4 regions of the Pantoea deleyi genome follow, and region 2 is predicted to be linked to each of the others. Evidence: predicted binding sites of a transcription regulator. Region 2 holds the regulator's gene; each other region holds the start of a gene.
The links. The regulator LexA, encoded in region 2, represses DNA repair genes until DNA is damaged. The targets are predictions, from matches to a motif close to TNCTGTATGTACATACAGNA.

Region 1: J1C59_RS12515 (DNA translocase FtsK 4TM domain-containing protein) is a predicted target of LexA. The motif match lies at 2,294-2,313, and genes of this name have one in related genera.
Region 3: J1C59_RS07675 (DinI-like family protein) is a predicted target of LexA. The motif match lies at 2,735-2,754, and genes of this name have one in related genera.
Region 4: dinG (ATP-dependent DNA helicase DinG) is a predicted target of LexA. The motif match lies at 1,775-1,794, and genes of this name have one in related genera.

What each region holds. Positions count from the first base shown of each region.
Region 1 covers NZ_CP071405.1:2,653,977-2,658,186, reverse strand. Annotated here, with positions in the region: gene cydD (heme ABC transporter permease/ATP-binding protein CydD) at 1-128, opposite strand, end outside; gene trxB (thioredoxin-disulfide reductase) at 272-1,240, opposite strand; gene lrp (leucine-responsive transcriptional regulator Lrp) at 1,761-2,255, shown strand; gene J1C59_RS12515 (DNA translocase FtsK 4TM domain-containing protein) at 2,374-4,210, shown strand, end outside.
Region 2 covers NZ_CP071405.1:3,747,133-3,751,342, forward strand. Annotated here, with positions in the region: gene zur (zinc uptake transcriptional repressor Zur) at 1-143, shown strand, start outside; gene J1C59_RS17620 (CsbD family protein) at 197-409, opposite strand; gene dinF (MATE family efflux transporter DinF) at 570-1,892, opposite strand; gene lexA (transcriptional repressor LexA) at 1,993-2,607, opposite strand; gene J1C59_RS17635 (diacylglycerol kinase) at 2,713-3,081, opposite strand; gene plsB (glycerol-3-phosphate 1-O-acyltransferase PlsB) at 3,210-4,210, shown strand, end outside.
Region 3 covers NZ_CP071405.1:1,633,393-1,637,602, forward strand. Annotated here, with positions in the region: gene J1C59_RS07650 (hypothetical protein) at 232-480, shown strand; gene J1C59_RS07655 (helix-turn-helix domain-containing protein) at 520-1,152, opposite strand; gene J1C59_RS07660 (hypothetical protein) at 1,289-1,672, shown strand; gene J1C59_RS07665 (hypothetical protein) at 1,659-2,000, shown strand; gene J1C59_RS07670 (hypothetical protein) at 2,152-2,418, shown strand; gene J1C59_RS07675 (DinI-like family protein) at 2,457-2,696, opposite strand; gene iraP (anti-adapter protein IraP) at 2,873-3,172, shown strand; gene J1C59_RS07685 (DUF6388 family protein) at 3,339-3,662, opposite strand; gene yedD (lipoprotein YedD) at 3,915-4,210, shown strand, end outside.
Region 4 covers NZ_CP071405.1:2,738,244-2,742,453, forward strand. Annotated here, with positions in the region: gene dinG (ATP-dependent DNA helicase DinG) at 1-1,746, opposite strand, end outside; gene J1C59_RS12910 (GNAT family N-acetyltransferase) at 1,869-2,387, opposite strand; gene J1C59_RS12915 (XRE family transcriptional regulator) at 2,384-2,947, opposite strand; gene J1C59_RS12920 (MerR family transcriptional regulator) at 3,097-3,831, shown strand; gene J1C59_RS12930 (ABC transporter permease) at 4,007-4,210, opposite strand, start outside.

The sequences.
Region 1 (4,210 bases), 1.1 Mb from region 2:
GCCGACTGGGCGATAATCAGCAGGGCACTTGCCATGCCCAGCAGCGTATTGAGCCGCAACCAGCGACCGGCGAAACGACGTTGCTGACGAAGCCAGCGGGTAAGATGCTGCTGCCGCGATTTGTCCATGCGAGACCATGCTAAATGTCGATGAGGGGGAAAACTGGAAACGCGGTTTGCGCGCTTCAGAGGCAAGAATCTAGCATGAGGGCAATAAAAAAGGCGACTGAAAAACCGTCGCCTGGAACATTTGAGATCAGAGAGTTAACAACTTACTGATCGTTTTTAACCAGTCCGTCAAGAAAACGCTCAGCGTCTAACGCAGCCATACAACCGGTGCCTGCTGACGTGATCGCCTGGCGGTAAATATGGTCCATCACATCGCCTGCCGCGAAGACGCCAGGAATGCTGGTCTGGGTGGCATTGCCGTGCAGACCTGACTGCACTTTGATGTACCCGTTCTCCAGCGCCAGCTGGCCCTCAAAGATGGCCGTGTTCGGGCTGTGACCGATAGCGACAAAGAGACCTGCCACTTCCAGCGCTTCCGTCTCATCGCTGTTCTGGGTAGAGCGCAGCGTCAGACCGGTCACGCCCATCTGATCGCCGGTTACCTCTTCCAGCGTGCGATGGGTGTGCAGCACGATATTGCCGTTGCGCACTTTTTCCATCAGACGGTCGATCAGGATCTTCTCGGCGCGGAAGCTGTCGCGACGGTGAATCAGATGGACTTCAGCGGCGATGTTCGCCAGGTAAAGTGCCTCTTCAACCGCCGTGTTGCCGCCACCGATGACCGCCACTTTCTGGTTGCGGTAGAAGAATCCGTCACAGGTCGCGCAGGCGGAAACGCCTTTGCCTTTGAACGCCTCTTCAGAAGGCAGGCCCAGATAGCGCGCTGACGCCCCGGTCGCGATGATCAGCGCATCCGAGGTGTATTCGCCGCTGTCGCCCGTCAGGCGGAACGGCCGGTTCTGCAGATCCACGGTGTGAATATGATCAAAAATGATCTCAGTATTAAATTTTTCGGCATGCTCATGCATGCGCTCCATCAGCGATGGGCCTGTCAGATCGTGCGGGTCGCCCGGCCAGTTTTCCACCTCGGTGGTGGTGGTCAGCTGTCCGCCTTTTTCCAGACCGGTGATGAGTACCGGATTCAGGTTGGCGCGAGCAGCATAAACGGCTGCGGTATAACCCGCTGGGCCGGAGCCCAGGATGAGTAACTTACTGTGTTTGGCCGTACTCATGCGTTCCTCAGTTTCATTCGGCTGACATAGCCTGCGATTGTAGGGAATATCCGGCGGCAATGACAAGGCTTAGCCAATTTTGTTAACGATAGCTGCAAACGGCGTAGACGATGAGCGGCAGTTTTGCCTGGTCAATGCGCCAAAAGGGGGCAAAACTCGGGTTAAACCAGTGCAGAAGTGGAAAAATACTCATTTAAAAACAGATACCCAGCGGTCTGTCTGGCATCTTGTCCTGAATTTGGTGATTTTACTTTGACAATCGCCTGCGCATTTGCGAAAACATTATCAGAAGTGAATAACATTTATCGGCACAAAACAGGTTTTCGTCGCCTGTTTTGCACGTAACGCCGGATAAAAGCAGCCTGATATGGATAATGACGCATGATGTGGACAGACAACATGCGTCATATCGATAAGTCTCACCACACAGGCTCTGTTAGCTCACTTCAGAAATGCCCCGAACAATGAGCGTTTTCAGGGCGTGGCAGGTAAAGGGAAGGAATTAAGAGAGACAATAATAATGGTAGACAATAAGAAACGCCCCGGGAAAGACCTCGACAGAATTGACAGGAACATTCTGAACGAACTTCAGAAAGATGGTCGCATTTCAAACGTAGAGCTTTCCAAACGCGTAGGCTTATCGCCTACGCCATGCCTTGAGCGCGTGCGCCGCCTTGAACGTCAGGGATTTATTCTTGGCTATACCGCGCAGCTGAACCCGCACTATCTGGATGCTTCACTGCTGGTATTCGTTGAGATTACTCTGAATCGTGGCGCACCGGATGTGTTTGAACAATTTAACGCCGCTGTACAAAAACTTGAGGAAACTCAAGAGTGTCACCTCGTTTCTGGTGATTTCGACTACCTGCTGAAAACGCGCGTTCCTGATATGTCTGCCTACCGTAAGCTGCTGGGTGAAACCCTGCTGCGCCTGCCGGGCGTAAACGACACGCGAACCTATGTGGTGATGGAAGAGGTCAAACAGAGCAACCGGCTGGTGATCAAAACCCGCTGATGCGGCGCAGGTGCAAAACCTGTGAGATTTCGGTACACTCCTGTGAATTCATACAGGATCAGCGTCGGGCTTGCCCGACGCTGTTGCTTCTTACTTTACAGGCACCTGGAGAGTCCTCTTGAGCCAGGAATACACAGAAGATAAAGACGTTTCGTTACAGTCGCTGAGCAGTGGACGTCGTCTGCTGGAAGCGATGCTCATTCTGGTGGCGCTGTTTGCCATCTACCTGATGGTTTCTCTGGTCAGTTTTAATCCTTCCGACCCGAGCTGGTCGCAGACGGCCTGGCATGAACCCATTCACAATCTCGGCGGCAGCCCCGGTGCCTGGCTGGCCGACACCTTACTCTTCATCTTTGGGGTGATGGCGTATGCCATTCCGCCCGTCATCCTGGGGCTCTGCTGGATTGCTTTCCGGCAGCGCGATAATCAGGACTATTTCGACTACTTTGCGGTCGGGCTGCGCTTAATTGGCGTACTTGCGCTGGTGGTGACGACCTGTGGTATGGCGGCGCTGAACGCCGACGATATCTGGTACTTCGCCTCCGGCGGCGTGATTGGCAGCCTGGTCAGTAACGCGATCGCCCCGTGGTTCAGTCCGGCGGGTGGCACGCTGATGCTGCTCTGCGTCTGGGCGGCGGGGATTACGCTCTATACCGGCTGGTCATGGCTCACTATTGCGGAGCGGATTGGTGGCGTGGTGATGGGCGTACTGACGTTTGCCAGTAACCGCTCTCGTCACGATGAGCCGTGGCAGGAAGAGGAGGACGAGCGCGATACGCGCGAGTATGCCGATCTGCCTGAAATGAGCGGGGCGGATCAGGACGATGATGTCCTGCTCTCTGCGCCGCGCGCGGCGTCACAGCCCGATCCGCTGCTGGCGAAAGCCGCCGCAGCAACCAGCGCCGCCGTCGCAGCGACCACCGAAGCGGCTGGCGTCGCACCTGCCGTCGCCGCTCCGGCTGCTGCAGGCACACCTGCGCCTGCGGCTGTGGATACCGCGCCAGCGCCGGTTACACCGGCCGCCGCCACTCCGGCATCGCAGCCTGTGGCGACGCCAGCGCAGAGCGCCCCTGTGTCTCACGCTGCCCCGGCAGCTGTGCAGAGTGCTCCAGATGCTCACGCTGCCCCGGCAGCTGTGCAGCGTGCTCCTGATGCTCACGCTGCCTCGGCAGCTGTGCAGCGTGCTCCTGATGCTTACGCTGCGCCGGCGGCCGCGCAGGGAACACCTGAACCTTACCATGCTCCGGCAGCGCACTCTGCGTCTGCCCCGGCAGCCTCTCCGCCGCTTTATCGTTTCGAAATGCCAGATGAGGCGCCAGCCGCTCCATCATTCAGCGCTTATGATGACGATGAGCCCAGAATGGGCAACTGGCGTGATGCGACTGCGGTGCCTGCTGCCGCGGCCGCAACGGCGGCGACAGCCGCTGCGGCATCGGCCACGCGTACCGCGCCTGTGTTCGACTTAGCGCCGGAAACCTCACTTAACCCGCAGGTTAAACAGGGCATCGGACCGGCGTTGCCACGACCTAATCCGGTTAAACTGCCGACCCGCCGCGAACTGGCTTCTTACGGTATCAAGTTGCCGTCTCAGCGCATGGCCGAAGAGAAAGCCCGTGCGGAAGAGCGTGAAACGGCACCGGCGCAGAGTCAGGCGTCTGTGGCTGAGGCCGAAGAGGCGCAACAGCAGGCTGAACTGCGTCAGGCCTTCCAGTCTGAGCAGCAGCAGCGCTACGGCACCAGCTGGCAGCAGGATGAAGAAGAACAGGATGCCCAGCAGCAGGATGCGCTGGCGCGTCAGTTCGCCGAGCAGCAACAGCAGCGCTACCAGTCTGACGTGAAGAAAGAGCCGGTACTGAACATCGATACCGCCTCTGCGTTTGATTTTTCACCGATGAAAGATCTGGTGGATGATGGCCCGACCGAACCGCTGTTTACCATTGCGGCGACGCCGGAAC
Region 2 (4,210 bases):
AAGCGCAGTTTGCTCTGCGCCATAGCGTGATTGAAGCGCATGGACTGTGTAAAAACTGTGCGGAAGTGGCAGCCTGTACGCATCATGAAAACTGCGAACATGATCATCAGGATGAAGGCAAAAAGCGGGGAAAACGGGGATAGGTGTCAGCGCCTGAAGCGTGTTCCGGTGAGGGCTCACCGGAACAGAGGGTCGATTACCAGCGGTGATCTTTGTTGTGCGTTTCCCAGTCCGTTACTTCGCGCTCTGCTTCATCTTTTGCATAGCCGTAACGCTCCTGAATTTTACCTACCAGCTGGTCGCGTTTACCTTCGATCACCTGCATATCGTCGTCGGTCAGCTTGCCCCATTTCTCTTTCATCTTGCCTTTGAACTGCTTCCAGTTGCCGCTCGCTTCGTCTTTATTCATGGCAGACCTCCAATCCTCGGGGTTTAATTATCTGGCTACTCGTCATAACCTCGATACAAAGCGCTACTTAACTGCGCCGTATGAAGTTAATTGTAGTTGCTTTATTCCGGGACTCAGAATAATACAGAATTATCTGTATACCTCTGTGAGCACGACTGAATCAGGCTTCAAACCAGCTGTTGTGACGCCAGTGCCTGCGCCAGATAAGCCAGAGCGTCAGGCCGCGCAGCACCAGAAAAACGGTTACCGCCAGCCACAGTCCATGGTTGCCCAGCAGCGGTACGCTCAGCAGCGTCAGGAAGTAGCCCGCGGCGGCCATCACCATGCTGTTGCGCATCTCGCGACCACGCGTGGCGCCGATGAACATGCCATCCAGCAGATAACACCAGACGCCCGCCAGCGGCAGTATGACCTGCCAGACCAGGTAGCGATCGGCGGTCTGTTGCAGCGACGTCAGCGAGGTCAGCAGCGTCACGATCTGCGGGCCAGCGATCGCATAGACCAGCGAGAAGAACAGCGCGACGGCCACCGCCTGACGACAGGCGGCGTGCCAGACACGCAGCAGTTTACTGCCATCTTTTGCCCCATGCGCCTCACCGGCAAACGCCTCTACCGCATAGGCGAAGCCATCCAGTGCGTAGGCGGTGAAGGTAATGAACATCAGTAACACGGCGTTAACCGCGACCACATCGGGGCCGAGCCGTGCGCCGAGCACGGTCAGCGACGCGAAACAGAGCTGCAGCATCAGGGAGCGCAGCATGATATCCCGGTTGAGGCGCAGCAGCCGGGCACTGTCGCCGCGCCAGCTCTGTTTCAGCAGGGCTGGCGTGATGCCGTGCAGTTTCAGCACCCGCCAGACCATGATGCTGCCGACGCCCAGCGTGATGTATTCGGCCAGCGCCGTGGCGGTGGCCGCACCTGCGACACCCCAGTGCAGCCCCATGACCAGCCAGAGATCGAGCACGATGTTCACCAGATTCCCTGCCACCAGCAGGATCACCGGCGCGCGCGCATACTGCACGCCCAGCAGCCAGCCCAGAATGACCAGATTTGCGAGGGTGGCCGGCGCGCTGAGCCAGCGGATCTGAATAAATCGCGCCGCCTGTGCCAGGACCTCGGGACTGCCGCCGACCAGCTGCGTCGCCAGCCGGATAATCGGATAGCGTAAGGCGATAAACAGCACGCCAGCCAGCAGCGCAATCATCAGCGGCTGAACCAGCGCCCGCGCCAGCGCCGTTTTGTCGCCCGCACCCAGCGCCTGCGCCGTGAGACCGGTGGTGCTCATCCGCAGAAAAAGCAGCAGCATAAAGAGGAAACTGGTGACGGTGGTTCCGACCGCGACGCCGCCAAGATAGACAGGGCTGTCGAGATGACCAATAACTGCGGTATCGACCACGCCCAGTAAGGGCACGGTGATATTTGAAAGGATCATCGGCAGCGCGAGCCGCCAGAGATTTTTATCGGTTGCCGTGATAACGCGCATTCGCCGTTCCGTGCTCAGTGTCGCTGCGCAAAGAGGGCCGCGACAAAATTAGGGCAGACAGAATAGCATCAGAGAGGGCGAATGCACGCAGGCAGAGAAATCAGAGCCACTCGCCGTTGCGAACCACGCCCACCGCCAGACCTTCAATGGTCAGCGACTGAGCACGGGTATCAACCACGATCGGGTCAAATTCGCTGTTCTCAGGCAGCAGATGGACGATAGCCCCCTGCTTTTTCCAGCGCTTCACCGTGACTTCATCATCGATGCGCGCCACGACGACCTGACCATTACGCACATCCTGGGTTTTATGCACCGCGAGCAGATCGCCATCCATAATCCCGATGTCTTTCATCGACATTCCGCTGACGCGCAGCAGGAAGTCAGCCGACGGCTTAAACAGGCCCGGATCCACCTTGTAGTGGGTTTCAATATGTTCCTGCGCCATGATGGGCTCACCGGCAGCAACCCGGCCAATCAGCGGTAAGCCTTCTGAGGCTTCTTCTTCCATCAACAGACGGATGCCGCGCGAGGCACCGGACACGATCTCGATGACGCCTTTACGCGCCAGCGCTTTCAGGTGCTCTTCTGCCGCATTCGGCGAACGGAATCCCAGCTGCGCGGCAATCTCGGCACGCGTAGGCGGCATGCCCGTTGAAGTAATATGGTCGCGAATCAGGTCATAGACCTGCTGCTGCCTGCTGGTTAATGCTTTCATCCCGCCCCCTGGTTGTTTATACAGTCGCTGTGAGTATATACAGGTATTGGCGAAATGGAAACCGATTGTCCCGCAAAACGCGGCTTCCGACGCGATATGGAACGCTTATCGCAAATGTGTCCAGAGCAGCGCGATCCAGACAAACAGAGCCAGTAGAATGCTGATCAGCACCGCGGCCGATCCCATATCTTTCGCCCGACCGGCCAGCGGATGATGCTCCTGACCGATGCGATCGACCACCGCTTCAATGGCACTGTTAAGGATTTCGACAATGACGACCAGCACTACGACACCAATCATCAGGATGCGGGAGACCACATCCACGTCCAGCCAGCAGGCGATGACGATGGCGGCCAGCGCGGCCAGCGCTTCCTGACGAAATGCCGCTTCATGCTGCCAGGCGGCACGCAGCCCCTGCCATGAGTAACCTGCGGCTTTAACTATTCTGATAAGTCCGGTGGCATTATTTGCCATGATGGGGGAACCCTTTCATCGTATTGACGTCAATGTCTGGGCTGCGTGCAATTGGCACCACCACAGATCTTCGCTGCACTTTCTGGTATGCTTGCGGCGCTTTGCTAACAAGAGGCTTCATGTTGTCTATGTCAGGTTGGCGTAAACTTTATTACAAACTGCTTAATTTACCACTGTCGTTTTTGGTAAAAAGTAAGGCCATTCCGGCCGATCCCGTTTCAGAACATGGTCTGGACCCGACCCGACCTATTATGTATGTTTTGCCTTACGATTCGAAGGCTGACTTACTGACTTTGCGCGCCCAGTGTCTGCGACATCATCTGCCCGATCCGCTCTCTCCGCTGGAGATTGACGGCGCGCTGCTGCCGCGTCACGTCTTTATTCACGACGGCCCGCGCGTTTTCCCCTATTTTGTGCCCAGCGTCGAATCCGTGAAAATCTTTCACGACTACCTCGACCTGCATCGAAACAATCCCACGCTGGATATTCAGATGCTGCCGGTCACCGTGATGTTTGGCCGCGCACCGGGACGTGAAGTTCAGGGTGAGGCAACGCCACATCTGCGCGTCCTGAACGGGGTACAGAAATTCTTTGCCGTCATCTGGCACGGGCGCGACAGTTTTGTCCGCTTCTCGCCGACCGTTTCGCTGCGCCGCATGGCCACCGAACACGGAACGGACAAGTCGATCGCCCAGAAGCTGGCCCGCGTGGCCCGTATTCATTTTGCCCGTCAGCGGCTGGCCGCGATTGGCCCGCGCTTACCGGCGCGTCAGGATCTCTTTAATCGTCTGCTGCAATCCAAAGCGATTGAGAAAGCCGTCGAAGATGAAGCGCGCAGCAAAAAAATCTCCCACGAGAAAGCGCAGCAGAATGCCATCGAGATGATGGAAGAAATTGCGGCCAACTTCTCCTACGAAGCGATTCGTGTGACTGACCGGGTGATGGGCTGGCTCTGGAGCCGCCTCTATCAGGGCATCAACGTCAACGGCGGCGAAAAAGTGCGTCAGCTGGCGCAGGATGGCCATGAGATCGTCTATGTGCCCTGCCATCGCAGCCACATGGATTATCTGCTGCTCTCCTATGTGCTCTACCATCAGGGGCTGGTGCCGCCGCATATCGCCGCCGGGAT
Region 3 (4,210 bases), 1.9 Mb from region 2:
TGAGCGTCTTATCCGCGCTGAGTTGAGGATGACTTTCAGCAGCAGAGTCGCTGCGAGTGACGTATCCGTTCCGGATTTTGTGCAATGGCCATTCAATGCAAAAGCCAGACAGCGTCGTAAGCAGATTCAGGCTGGCGATCACTGTCAGGCAGTCCCATGTCGATAAATAAATTCGATTGAAATGATTAAATAAAAGCATATAGTGACCAGCGTTACCAGGAGGTGGATACAATGTTAAGAGACTATTTAAAAATTGAAGCTGACGATCAGCTGATTGAGCAACGCTCGCTGAGCCTGAAGAATCGGGGGCAGGAAGAGGTCACGGAATGGATTATCGTCAATGGGCAGGGGATGAAGACCGGTGGCGTGACCCTGTTTGATAAACTCAGTACCCGCCGCTCGTGGCCGGTCAGTTACCGTATCATGCAGACCGACCTGCAGGGTAACGTGGTGGTCGATCAGCTCACCGACGCCCTGTAACCCCGCAGGCTCCCGCCGGGACCTGGTCTGCGCCAGGTTTTACGCCTGGCGATAGCGGCGCAGTTCGACCAGCGTGCCGATCAGTTTCAGGCTGTCGCGGCTGGAATGCAGATCGGGAAAGTTAATGTTGACCGGGGCGAGTTCAAACTGCACGACACCATCCTGCGGGCCGCGCTGACGCCAGGTGCGCAGCAGGGGAGTCTGCTGCTGCAGGGCCAGCACGCAGTCGCCGGGCTGAGGTGACTGCGTGGGATCGATAATCACCACATCATTCTGCAGGATTGCGGGCGCCATCGCCTGCTCCTCCACGCGCACAGCAAAGCTCTGCTGCGCAAGCGCCATGTCGTTGTGCATCAGCCACTCACACTTTACAGCCTCCGCATCCGCCAGCCACTGCGTTAGGTTCCGCTGACTCACCAGCGGGATCTGGTGCAGGCCACCCCACGCGCTTTCGCTGAAAACAGGGCCATCCCCATCTATCAGAAACGAGGGCGCGCAGCCCAGCGCTTCGGCGAGCCGCAGCAGGTTCTCGCCGCGCGGCAGCGTCTCCTCTTTTTCCCATTGTGAAACAGCGACATGGGACACGTTTACCTGCTGAGCCAGCTGTTTCTGCGTTAACTGCAATGCCTTACGGCGGAGTCGGATGCGGTCACCCAGGGTTCTGTTTTTCATTGGCTTGACTTTTTGATGAAGTGTGGCTTAAGTATACTTAAGTCGGTAATTTAAGCAATCTTAAATTCCTGGCAGGGATCGTGTCTGATAAGCACGCAGTAAGTTCCAGAGACCTTACCGGATTAAGGGGTGTGGCATGGAAAGTAGTCTGATTACCAGTATGGGTGCGTTAGTTCTGGGTGGGGGGGCAGCAGCACTGTTCTGGAAACCGTTACTGGCAGGGATTGCCTCAATCGTGACCAGTAATCGTGCAGGCGGCGAAATTATTACCAGTTACAAAGAGCAGGTGGTGTTGCTGAAAGAGAGTAATCAACTGATGCGGGAGGAGAACGACGAGCTGCGTGAACGTCATGACAGGAATCTGCGGCGGATTGCGACACTCGAAACCGATCTTCGGTTAATCAAGAACGCGGTAGGGATATTACTGGCCATGACCGAAACCGATCACAACGACAAATTCCGTATCGAGATTGATCGGCTTATCTCAACTCTGGAGGATCGCAGTGATGACAACGATTAATGGTAGTCACTCTCCGATGTCATACCGGCGCAAAGTCATTCTGGGCTGTATTCTGCTGAGCTGCTCAATGATCTGCATCCTGATGACAATTATTTTTCTCTATGTCAGCAACACCGCAAATAAGCGGGTGGAGGAGATCCGGGCAGATTACCGGGTGATCGCCGCGCGACGGGATGACCGCGTCGATCTGCTGACGACGCAGGTGGCGGCGCTGCAGCATAAACTGGATGCCATTCCTGACCGCACCGCGGACAAGACGGTCATCAAAGTCAAAGAGGTGGTGGTGGATGGGGAACTGCCGCCGGTCAAAGCGAACGCAAAACCGTAACTTCCGATTATTCTTAGTGCGGCTTCGCTATTATCGACTACATTTAAATCTCACGGCGACATTTTATCTCTTAATGTGCGCTGGTTGATTGGCCGGTTGATGAACCGCTAAGCCTAATCACTTTGGATAACTGACCAGAAGGAAATTCAGCATGAGCGATTCAACTGAAACCAAGACCAAAACTGAATATCTGCGTGACGTGACCTCTCAGCTTAAAGAGATGCGCCACTACGCGCAGACCAACACCGAAACCCTTTCCAGCCATTGGTTAGCGTTTGATGCCGGTGAGTACAAAGACAAAACCAACGCCGACCGAATCGATGCGTTGCTGAATAAGCAGGGAAAACTGCTGGAAGATCTGGATGCCGCGATTCAGGACATCGAGATTGAAATCAATCACAGTGAGCAGGAGAGCTAAGTTTTCTCCCGCTGACTGATGCGGTGGCCGTTAAGGGATTAATCGGCCACCAGCCACATTTCCGCTTCGTCGAACATCTCTTCAACAATCCGCGCCACTGTCGCTTTATCATTCTTACTTAAATCAGTATCAATCGCGTTACGCTCCATCGGCTTAACCCTGACTTCAAGATCAGGAAACACCCGATGCACCCGCTTTTCCAGCTCCTCACGAATCATCTCGCGGGCACCCGGTAAACCGGCAACGTTGCGCTTGTCATAAATCAGTTCAACAAACATGATGGCAATCCATTCTGAGCAAAATCGCTGACCTATGATACTGTAAATAAAAACAGTAGCAAGGCGGTGCAGCCGATTTCGGGCAAAATTTTCGGGGGAAACGGGGCGTCATCTTCGACTGGCAAAACAGGCGCACCTCACGACATAATGGCGGCTTACTTTTCAGGAGGTGCGCGATGCGACAACTGGTGATTGATATTCTGCTCAAGCTGGCAAAAATGGACGTCGATGCAAAGGAGCTGACTGCGCAGCTGGAGGCTCAGTCCCTGCTGGTTGCCGCGCTGCTGGTACAGGCGAAGCAGGACAACTCACTGACCATTACGGAAACGGTGCAGGATGCGATTATCACCGCTTCACAGTCCTCGTCTGAGTTTATGCAGTCCGACGTTGACCTGTTGCTGACGCACATCAATCGTCTGCTGGCCGTGGCCAGTTATGTGGAAGTAAAGGGCAGAATTGCGGAAGAGAGAGAGTAACAGCAGGTTCACGCGCGTCCTGCGTTACCACAGGGTGCCGTTGTTTCAGGGCCAGTGAAAACCAGAGTTTGCCTGCAAAATCCGTTCAGGAGGCCCGTCGCACCCGCATGATGGTCGTGGTGCGACGGCCCGAAAGCCATCACCTGGCTTTCCGGTACAGCGCCGATCAGAGTTCGTTTTTAATGCAGAACTCTTCCCAGCTCATCCCCAGCGATTCCGCGTGAGATTTGAGGTAGGTCTCGATCGCTTCCGCCGCCACCGCTTTATCCGGCTCGGCGAGCTGAATAGAGAAGATCATCCCATCCAGATTCTTCTGCCGTAAAAAAGCGGCATAGATGCGCTCTGCATGCCATGCACGCAGCTCGCGCAGCGACAGATTGGCCGCACGCGCATCGCGCTCTGTTAATTCATCAAGCGCAGCCTGAAAGTCGGGATGCGCGGTAAAGAACATCTCGCGCGCCTGGGCATAGTAGGCTTCTGGCGTTTTCATACTCATATTCCTGAAAAAGTGGTGCAGCGCGTCAGTGTAGCGGATGGTGTTTCGCTTGTCAGGCGCGACAGGCCCGGTGTTGGTTTACTTCTGCCGCCAGAGGCTGCTGGCCGTCGCGGGCATCCGGTGTGCGCTGCCGGGGAAATGCGGTTTTTATTGCCCCTTCGTCTGATACCAGACACCAGATACCTTGCGCAACGCGGTGGAAAAATTATAACGTAGCCGCCATTGACGCGATCTTAGGGATTAAACATGAAAAAGTGGATGCTGATTGCTGTGCTGGCATTGGGTGGCTGTGCGCAGATTAACGATTATGAAAATGCGGTGCAGACGCCAGCGCCAGCGGAACTGCAGGGGAACTGGCAGACCGTCGGTCCGCAGAGCAACCTCATCAGCGACCAGGCTATCGGCAGTTTGCTGATAACTGCGGAGGGCACCACGCTGGATTGTCGTCAGTGGCAGCGGGTGATTGCGAAGCCGGGTAAACTGACCCGACTGAACGGGGATTATGTCAACGTCACGCGTCAGGTGCGGGTAATGCCGCTAAA
Region 4 (4,210 bases), 1.0 Mb from region 2:
GGTGACGCGCTGACGGTGCAGATCCACCAGGCGGCTGCGCGGCTGATCGCCCTGCACCAGCATCGAGAGCCGCAGATCGGTCAGACAGGCGACAAACTGCTGCATTGCCCGGTTGCTGGCAAACAGCACCAGCACCCCTTTGTGCTTTTTCTCAGCCATCTGCTGGCGGAAGAAGGCGGCCATCTCGGCGATATGCTCGGCTTCATGGCTCATCAGCGGCTCATAGCGCATCTGCGGGATCACCAGCTTGCCCTGCCCGACGTGATTAAACGGGGAGTCCAGCGCCACAAAGCGGTCGCCCGCCTTTTCGCTGAGGCCCGACATCTCCTGCAACCGATTAAAACTGTTGAGTGATCGCAGTGTGGCGGACGTCACCACAACGTGTGCGATTTTGCGCCACAGCATCTTCTCCAGCTGGTCGCTGACGCGGATACCGGCGCAGTGAAACAGCAGATGCGCCTGACCTTCGCGCAGTTCGCGGGTGATCCATTTCGACACCGGTGCACCGGAGGCTTTCTCCATCGACGCCAGCCGCCAGAGCTTGCTGACGGATTCGAACCAGCCAAACTGACGGTTGAGCTGCAGCAGATTGCGATGCAGCCGCACCACATCCACCTTGCCCGTCTGTTCGCTCAGTGCGTTGATCAGCCCTTCGCTCAGACCACGCAGTGCGTCGCTGAGTTTGAACAGCCGGGCACAGAGATCGAGCAGCTCCTGCGGCAGCGCGCCCAGCACGAAGCGGAACTCCCCCGGCTGGTTATGCGGCGGCAGTAGCGGGTTCAGCGCCTGAGCGGTGATCGTCATCAGTTCGCGCAGCTCGTCGCAGTGGGCTTTCAGCCGCTCCGGGTTAGCCAGCGGCGGAGGGGATTTAGGCCGCATCTGGGTCATGATGCTCTCCACCAGCTTCACAAAGAGGTCGAGCTGCAGGCTGCTCCAGCCGGGGGTGATATCGGCGCTCATCTCCAGCGCATCGCGGGCCACTTCGGGCAGATGGTGCCCTTCATCCAGCACCAGCATCAGATTTTTAGCGGGCGGCAGCACCGACTCATTTTCCATCGCCGCCATCACCAGCGCATGGTTCGCCACCACCACATCCACCTGCTCGATCTCACGGCGCGCCACGAAAAACGGGCATTCGCGATACCAGCGGCAGTGGGCACCGAGGCAGCTCGCTTTGTCGGTCGAGAGCCGCTGCCACAGGCTGTCGCTGACGTTTTCGTCGCTGTGGTCGCGCAGGCCATCCCACTGATAGCGATCCAGCGCTTTCTGCAGCCGGCCGCACTGGGTCTGCTCCTCTTTGGTGCTGCTGACGGCGTCATCGTCCAGCCAGAGCAGCAGATCGCCCTGCTGGTCCTCATCCGCCGCCAGCGCGGCCAGATTGCGCGGACAAACGTAGCGCCGGCGACCAAAGGCAGCGGTAAAGGTCAGGTCGGGAATGATTTTTTTCAGCAGCGGCAGATCTTTGGTGAAGATCTGATCCTGCAGCGCCACGTTGGCGGTGCTGATGACCAGCTGCTTCTCCTGAGCGCGGCTGGCCGCAATGCCGGGAATCAGATAAGAGAGGGTTTTTCCCACGCCGGTCGGCGCTTCAACCGCCAGATGGCGCGCGTCGTCGCCTGACAGACATTTTGCCACTTCGGCGATCATCTGCCGCTGCGGCGCGCGCGGAATGAAGTCAGGCACCTGCTGCTGAAGCGCTTTATACCACTCCGCTATCTGGCTTTTTATTGCGGCTGTCAGGGCCATGATTAGCGTTACCACACCGGAAAAAATGGCCTGTATTTTTACACAGTATCCCGGCGGCGTCAGCTTTCGCGCCGAATTTTTCGTGCGCCGTCGGAAATTTCCGCGGAGATTCCCGGCGCGCGTCAGGTCAGCACTTTGTACATCAGGGTGGTGGCGTCCAGCACGCCCGCGATCGATTCCGCATAAAAGGGAATCTCCCCCGCCACCTGCCAGCCCAGCGAACGGTAGAGGTCGCTGGCGACGTCGCCGCTGCGGGTATCGAGCACCAGCAGCGTTTTGCCCTCTGCGCGCGCCTGCTGTTCGGCATGCTGCATCAGCGTCCGGGCAATGCCCTGACGGCGCGCCTGCGGGTGCACCAGCAGTTTGCCGATCTCCGCCCGGTGACGCCCATTCGGCATGGCACTGAAATTTATCATCACCGTGCCCAGGAGGGTCTCCTGCTGACGGGCGACGAATAGCTGACTCTCTCCGGCGGCCAGGGCGGGAATGCGCTGCTGCCAGAAGTGCCGGATCGCCTGCTGGTCAGCGGCATCCGTGAAACCGACGCTGGCGCCATCTGCTACGCAGGCCTGCAGGAGCGCACTGAGTGACGCCTGATGCTGCTGCGCCTGCAGGGCGCTGAAGCGGGTGTAATCGATCATGGTCTGGCCACTACCAGCAGATAGCGGGCGCCGTCGGTGAGGTGCGCCTCAAAGGCGGATTTTCCGGTCAGATGAAATCGCAGGCAGTCGCCGGGGTGCAGCGTCCACTGCTGGACCCCCATGGTGATGGTCAGACCGCCCTCGCGCAGCCAGATATGCTGCTCCAGTCCCTGAATGGGAGGCGTGTCATAATCGATACGCGCGCCGGGCCGTAACTTGCCCTCTACCAGTTCGCATCTAAAATAGAGGGCAGGCGGTGAAACATTGCGGCGGACAAATCCGCTGGCTGCATCCTGCCACACCGGCTGCTGTTCCGCTCTGACCAGCAGAGTGGACTCCTCCTCGACTTCACTCAGCAGACGCGACATCGTGAGTCCATAGGCCGCACACAAACGATTAAGCAGTGCCGCCGTGGGGCTGGTCTCGCTTCGCTCAATGCGCGATAATGACGCGCGGCTGATGCCCGTGGCCACAGAAAGTTCATCTAACGACCAGCCGCGTTGCAGTCGTAATTCTGACAGCCTCACCGCCAGTCGCTGCTCAGTATTCAGCTCCGACATGGGTCATTCTCACATATGGGAAGTTTTCTCATATTCGAGATATAGCCTGGAAACGCCGTATCAGTCAAGTTGTACATAGCGAAATGTATTGTACAACTTAAATTGCTTCGTTATGGTAATCGCACTCAGACCAATCGAAAGAGGATTTTATGACCTTATACAGTATCGGTGACGTCGCCGAGCGCTGTGGCATAAACCCAGTCACCTTACGCGCCTGGCAGCGTCGTTATGGCTTACTGAAGCCGCAACGCACCGAAGGCGGACATCGTCAGTTTGATGAAGAAGATGTTCAGCGCATTGAAGAGATCATGCGCTGGATAGAAAGCGGCGTGCCGGTCGGAAAGGTCAAGGCACTGCTGGAAGGCGGCGATGTGGATGCGCATGATGGCTGGACGACACTACAGGATGAGCTGATCAGCGTCCTGCGTCACGTCAGGCCCGCTAAACTTCGCAACAAAATTGCCGCCATTGGCCGCGAACATCCGATTGATGCGCTGATCGACCACGTTTTTATGCCGGTGCGCCAGAAGCTGAGTCTGGACCAGAACACCGCCCGCACCATGTGCAGCCTGCTGGATGGGTTGCTGATTGACTATGTGGCCTTCTGCCTGACCGGCAGCCGCAAAAAGTCTGGCAAAGACGCGCTGATTATCGGCTGGGGTATCGATGATCGCACCCGTATCTGGCTGGAAGGATGGCGTCTCTCTCAGCACGGCTGGCGGATCGATGTGCTTGCTGAACCGCTGGATGTGCCGCGCCCCGAACTCTTTCCCGGCATGAACATGTTTGTCTTTACCGGTAAAAAACTGACCCGCCGCCAGCAGGAACAGCTGACACACTGGCAGGAACAGGGCTATGCCGTCCGCCTGCACGAACCCGCCTGATAACAAAAACGCACGCCGGGCGCTTTGCCTGCTGCCTTGCGCGCGCTATTATCCCCGCCTCACTGTTCACAAGCTCAGGTTTTCTCCATGAATGTCAAAAAAGCCTTTTTCGCCACGCTGTTTTTTATCATGGCCGTCGGCGGCACCAGCGGTCTGATGCTGGTGGGATACTCCCTTATCGTTCATTCACGCTAAGCCAGCGTTGCAGGCGTTCAAACAGACGATCGCTGACGATAGCCAGCAGCGCCACCAGCAGCGCCCCCTGAATCACGTAGGCCGTGTTAAACCCGCTTAACCCGATAATCACCGGTGAGCCGAGACTTTTGGCCCCCACCGTCGAGGCGATGGCCGCGGTTCCGATGTTAATGATCACCGACGT